2 linked regions of the Pseudoduganella dura genome follow. Each later gene encodes a partner of the first gene's protein in a complex. Links are inferred from orthologs where the notes say so. Each region holds a gene or a part of one and is shown on either strand. Other genes may lie near its edges.

Region 1 (3,144 bases):
TATCAGACTGCCAGCCCCGCGGCCATCCCCGATGCCCAGGCCCACTGGAAGTTGTAGCCTCCCAGCCACCCGGTGACGTCGACGGCTTCGCCGATGAAGTACAGGCCGGGCACCTTCACGACCCCCATGGTCTGCTGCGATAGTTCCCTGGTATCGACGCCGCCGCGGGTGACCTCGGCCTTGCGGTAGCCTTCGGAGCCGTCGGGCGTGATGGTCCACGCGTTGATGGCCTGACCAAGGCGGCGCAGCTGGGCATCCTGCATATCGGCCAGGCGCGCTTCGGCGTTGAAATCGTGCGCCTTCAGCAGCCCGTCCGCCAGGCGGGACGGCAGCCATTGCGCCAGCACGTTGCCGAGCTGCTTCTTGACCGTGCCCTTGCCTTCGATCAGCGTGGCGGCCACGTCCAGCTCCGGCAGCAGGTTGATCGTGATCGGCGTGCCGGGTTCCCAGAAACTGGAGATCTGCAGGATGGCCGGGCCGGACAGGCCGCGGTGCGTGAACAGCAGGTCTTCGCGGAAGCGTGCACCGGTGGCCTTGCGGCCCTTCAGCGTGCCGGTTTCCACGTCCACTTCGAGCGACACGCCGGCCAATGCCGCGAACGGCTCCCATTGCCGGGCATCGAAGGTGAGCGGCACCAGCGCGGGACGGGGTTCGACGATGGCCAGGTCGAATTGCCTGGCGATGCGGTAGCCGAAATCGGTCGCGCCGATCTTCGGGATCGACAGGCCGCCGGAGGCGATCACGACCGCCCCGGCTTCGATGAGGCCGGCGCTCGTCTGCACGAGGAAAAGCTCGCCTTCCTTTTCCACGCCTTGCACCGTGGCCGGCATGCGCCAGCGCACATTGGCGGCATCGCACTCGGCGCGCAGCATGTTGATGACCTGCTCGGCCGACTCGTCGCAGAACAGCTGGCCCTTGTGCTTCTCGTGGTACCCGATCCGGTATTTCCTGACGAGCGCGAGGAAATCCTGCGGCGTGTAGCGCGACAGCGCGCTCTTGGCGAAGTGCGGATTCTCCGACAGGAAATTGGCCGGCCCCGCGTTGATGTTGGTGAAATTGCAGCGGCCGCCGCCGGAAATGCGGATCTTCTCGGCCAGCTTTTCGGCATGATCGATCAGCACCACGCGCTTGCCCCGCTGCCCGGCCGCCGCCGCGCACATCATTCCGGCCGCGCCCGCACCGATCACCACCACGTCGAACTGTTCCGCCATTGTCTCTGCCCCGCCAATCAAACCGGGCATTGTACCTGCCTGGGCGGGTAAAGCCTTGCCAGGCTTGCCCGCCGGTGCCGATGCCCGGTTCAGCCGTGGCGGCTGCGCAACTCGCGGGAAACGGCGAGGCAGTGGCCGACCTGCTGGGCGACCGGATCGGGGACAGGCGTATCGCCGCGCAATACCGACGCGATCCAGGCGGCGGTGGCGGGGGCGCTCTTGTCTTCAGGCAGTACCGGCTCGACCTCGGCGAACATCTGCCGCTCGACGAGCACGGTGCGTTCGCCGTCGTGGAACCAGTCGATCTTTTGCGCCTTGGTGGCGTTGGCGACCGTCTCCCCTTCGGTGCCGCGCATCAGGAACGCGTCGCCGCGCGCCTGCGGGGCGGCGGTGGTGAAGTATTCGCCCAGCGTTTCCAGGTATTCGGGGTGCGTGTACGACACCAGCCGCAATGCCGGGCCGGCGAACGGCTGCAGGATCTTGACGATCGTGTGCGTGGAATTGCGCACGCCCAGCACGCGCCGCAGCGACAGCTGGTGGGCCAGCTTCGGCGCCAGCGTGTCGATCGTGATGAAGCTGGCGTGGCCGTCGGCCAGCGCACGCTCGGCATCGGCGGCCGTGGCCGCGGCGGCGATGCCCAGTTCGGCCAGCACTTCGGCGGTGGCGATGCGGCCCAGGTCGTGCGCCACGCCGTGCACCAGCACCGGCACGCCTTCGCGCGCCAGCAGCAGCGCCAGCAGCGCCGTCAGGTTGGCCATCTTGCGGGCGCCGTTGTAGGTGGGAATCAGCACCGGGGCATACGGTCCGGCGGGCGCCCGCAGCGGCGCGAACGACGCTTCGGCGGCATCGAGGAAGCCTGCCAGCTCGTCGACGGACTCGCCCTTGATGCGCATCGCCAGCAGGATGCCGCCCAGCTCCAGGTCGGAAACGCGGCCGTTCAGCATGGCCTCATACAGCGTGTACGCGTCCGCGCGGCTCATGCTGCGCGCGCCCTTGACGCCGCGGCCGATTTCCTTGATGAAAGGAGCGGCAACGAAGGGAGCCAATGCGGGGGCCAATACGGGGGCCGATGCGGGTAGGGATGTGTTTTCGATACTCATGGAAACAGCTTACCGCATTTCGGCTACACTGATCGACTCCCTAAAAGAATACCGTAAGCAAACAGAGCCTTAACAAAGCATAGCCAGAGACCTGAAGCCATGACTGCCCTCGACTTAGAAAACATCAACGTTACCTCGTTCGCGTCCATGCCCACGCCGGCCGAACTGCACGCCAGGCTGCCGATGACGGACACGGCGTTCGCCACCGTCACCAAGGGCCGCGAAGACCTGCGCAACATCCTCGACCGCAAGGACAAGCGCCTGTTCGTCGTGGTCGGCCCCTGCTCGATCCACGATCCGGTGGCCGGCCTGGACTATGCCCGCCGCCTGAAAGCGCTGCAGGAAGAAGTAAAGGACACGATGCTGCTGGTGATGCGCGTGTATTTCGAGAAGCCGCGCACGACCACCGGCTGGAAGGGCTACATCAACGATCCGTTCATGGACGATTCGTTCCGCGTGGATATCGGCATGGAAAAGGCGCGCCAGTTCCTGCTGGACGTGTGCGAGCTGGGCCTGCCAACGGCCACCGAGGCGCTCGATCCGATCTCGCCGCAATACCTGGGCGACCTGATCGCCTGGACCGCGATCGGCGCGCGCACCACCGAATCGCAGACGCACCGCGAAATGTCGTCCGGCCTGTCGACCCCGGTGGGCTTCAAGAACGGCACCGACGGCGACATCAGCATCGCGATCAACGCGATCCTCTCGGCCGCCAACCCGCACGCGTTCCTGGGCATCAATGGGGAAGGCAACGTGGCGGTCGTGCGCACGCGCGGCAATGCCTATGGCCACGTGGTGCTGCGCGGCGGCGATGGCCGCCCGAACTACGATTC
Region 2 (3,104 bases), 2.3 Mb from region 1 along the record:
CATCCACTGCTTGCGCGCGGTGAGGTGGCCGGTCTGCGCCTGCAGCTCGGTGCCGATCGCTTCGCCGGAGGCCAGCCGCGTCAGCACCTCGTCCTCGCGCCCGAACGCGATCACGGTGTGCGCGCCGGACTTGGCGGCGCGCCTGGCGGCCAGGATCTTGGTCAGCATGCCGCCGCGCCCCAGGCTCGAGCCGGCGCCGCCCGCCATCGCTTCGAGCTGCGGGTCGCCGGCGATGCCGCTGGTGATCAGGAAGGCCGCCGGGTCCTTGCGCGGATCGGCGGAGAACAGGCCGCGCTGGTCCGTCAGGATGATCAGCGCATCGGCCTCGATCAGGTTGGCCACCAGCGCGCCCAGCGTGTCGTTGTCGCCGAACTTGATTTCATCGGTGACGACCGTGTCGTTCTCGTTGATGATCGGCACCACGCCCAGCGACAGCAGCGTGGTCAGCGTGGAACGCGCGTTCAGGTAGCGTTCGCGGTCGGCCAGGTCGGCGTGCGTGAGCAGCACCTGCGCGGTGCCGATGCCGTGCGCGCGAAAGCTCGTTTCGTAGATCTGTGCCAGGCCCATCTGGCCCACGGCGGCGCAGGCCTGCAGTTCATGGATGTCGGTGGGGCGGTGCTCGAAGCCCAGGCGCAGCATGCCTTCGGCGATCGCGCCGGAGCTGACCAGCACGACCTGTTTGCCCAGCGTTCGCAGCGTGGCGATCTGTGCGGCCCAGCGCGCGATGGCGGCCTGGTCGAGGCCCCGGCCGTCGTTGGTGACGAGCGAGGAACCGACCTTGACGATGACGCGGCCGGCTTTCTGGACAACGGAATGTGTGATGCGCGAATTCATGGGGCGGCAAACTCTTATTGAAGGACTGGATCAAGTGCTGAAGTCGCCGGGCCGGTCGCCCTGCTTTGCCGCTGACGCCGCCCGCTCCGCGGGTGACGGATCGGGCAGGTAACAGTTGAGAGAATTTTAACCGGTAACGCGTGCGCTTACCGGGGCGGGATGCAAAAAGGGCCCGCGTGGCGGGCCCTTGGGAGGTAACGGACGGCGATCAGTCGAGGATCTTGAAACGCGGATCGTCCGGATCGATCGACGAGATGCCGCGCGCTTCCTCGGTCATCTGCGTTTCGCCGGCACGCTGCTCGCTGTGGCGCATCTTTTCCAGGTACAGGTAGATCGCGTTGACGAGTTCCTGCGTGCCTTCGCGGCCGAGCGCGGAAATCTCGAAGACCGGGCCCTTGAAGCCGAACTTCTTGACGAAGTCCTTCACGCGCTTGGCGCGCTCCGCTTCCGGCACCACGTCGAGCTTGTTCAGCACCAGCCAGCGCGGCTTGTCCAGCAGCGCTTCGTCGTACTTTTCCAGCTCTTTCACAAGCGCCTTGGCTTCCTTCACCGGGTCCACCGTGGCTTCGAACGGCGCCAGGTCGACGATGTGCAGCAGCAGGCCGGTGCGCGACAGGTGGCGCAGGAACTGGTGGCCGAGGCCCGCGCCTTCGGCGGCACCCTCGATCAGGCCTGGAATGTCGGCGATCACGAAGCTTTTTTCATGCGACACGCGCACCACGCCCAGGTTCGGGTGCAGCGTCGTGAACGGATAGTCGGCAATCTTCGGGCGCGCGTTCGACACGGCCGTGATGAACGTCGACTTGCCGGCGTTCGGCATGCCCAGCAGGCCCACGTCCGCCAGCACCTTCAGTTCCAGGCGCAGTTCGCGGCGTTCGCCTTCCTTGCCGTCGGTTTTCTGGCGCGGCGCGCGGTTGGTCGACGTCTTGAAGTGGATATTGCCCCAGCCGCCCTCGCCGCCCTTGGCCAGCATTTCGACCTGGCCATGCTCGGTCATGTCGGCGAGCATCTCGCCGGTCACGTCGTCGATGATCAGGGTGCCGACCGGCACGCGCAGCGTCACGTCGGCCGCGCCCTTGCCGTAGCAGTCGGAGCCGCGGCCCGGTTCGCCGTTGTCGGCGCGGTGCATTTTCGAATAGCGGTAGTCGACGAGCGTGTTGATGTTACGGTCGGCCACGGCCCAGATGGTGCCGCCGGTGCCGCCGTCGCCGCCGTCCGGGCCGCCGAATGGGCGAAACTTCTCACGCCGGAAAGAGGCGCAGCCGTTGCCGCCGTTACCGGCAATGACTTCGATGCGTGCTTCGTCGATGAACTTCATATCTACCGCCTGAAAATGAAAAAGGCTCCACCGATGGCAGAGCCTTTCGATAACAAAGGCTCGCGCCTTACATCACCGTGTGGGCTGAATTACTGAGCAGCCGGAACGACGGTAACGAACTTGTTGTTGCCTGCGCCCTTGACCACGAACTTGACCACGCCGTCGACCAGTGCGAACAGGGTGTGGTCCTTGCCGGTGCCAACGCCTTCGCCGGCGCGGACTGGGGTGCCACGCTGGCGGATGATGATGCCGCCGGCGTTGATCGTTTGACCGCCGTAAACCTTAACGCCCAGGCGCTTTGATTCGGAATCGCGGCCGTTGCGGGTAGTACCGCCACCTTTTTTGTGTGCCATTTATTGCTCCTTGATTGAAGAATTCAGATAACAGCGATTAGCCGTTGATCGAAACGATTTGGATTTCGGTGTAGTTCTGGCGATGGCCCTGGTGCTTCTGGTAGTGCTTACGACGGCGCATCTTGAAGATCTTGACCTTGTCGTGACGACCTTGGGAAACCACTTTCACGAGAACCGTTGCACCTTCAACCAGTGGAGCACCAAACTTGATGCTGTCGCCCGCGCCAACGGCGAGGACTTGATCGATGGTGAGTTCGGAACCAATGTCAGCAGGTATCTGTTCTACTTTGAGTTTTTCGCCAGCGACAACTTTGTATTGCTTGCCACCGGTTTTTATGACCGCGTACATGATTTGAAACCTCATCAAATGTTAAGAAAATTCCCCTGCTCGACACCCGCGTCGACGGTACCTTGACGTGGGCGGAACTCAGAGAACCAACGATTATACATGCATGCCAAAATGCCGTCAAAAACTAATTCACAAAGCCTGGCGCTCGTGGTATGTCGGCAACTAAAGACGTGCATGTCGTATAATCGCGGCACTTCAAACCCGACCGTAGCAGGCTCGCCTTGTCCACCCAATCCACCAGCCAGAACAA

The links.
Region 2: the proteins of ybiB (region 1) and obgE are in contact, whole or in part, in a crystal structure (PDB 8BFT), measured with the Escherichia coli proteins. The link is inferred for Pseudoduganella dura from one-to-one orthologs.

What each region holds. Positions count from the first base shown.
Region 1 is NZ_WNWM01000002.1:4,153,307-4,156,450, reverse strand. The notes cover bases 307-3,132. They hold ybiB (DNA-binding protein YbiB), read right to left. Parts: upstream 2,312-3,132; coding sequence 1,301-2,311; downstream 307-1,300. Other genes in these bases: GJV26_RS18235 (3-deoxy-7-phosphoheptulonate synthase), read left to right, coding at 2,411-3,132; GJV26_RS18245 (BaiN/RdsA family NAD(P)/FAD-dependent oxidoreductase), read right to left, coding at 307-1,211. Also shown: more of GJV26_RS18245, read right to left, coding at 3-306; more of GJV26_RS18235, read left to right, coding at 3,133-3,144.
Region 2 is NZ_WNWM01000002.1:1,865,382-1,868,485, forward strand. The notes cover bases 98-2,883. They hold obgE (GTPase ObgE), read right to left. Parts: upstream 2,153-2,883; coding sequence 1,043-2,152; downstream 98-1,042. Other genes in these bases: proB (glutamate 5-kinase), read right to left, coding at 98-834; rpmA (50S ribosomal protein L27), read right to left, coding at 2,242-2,505; rplU (50S ribosomal protein L21), read right to left, coding at 2,543-2,854. In the rest of the region: more of proB, read right to left, coding at 1-97; ispB (octaprenyl diphosphate synthase), read left to right, coding at 3,076-3,104. UniProt on the Escherichia coli protein: An essential GTPase which binds GTP, GDP and possibly (p)ppGpp with moderate affinity, with high nucleotide exchange rates and a fairly low GTP hydrolysis rate.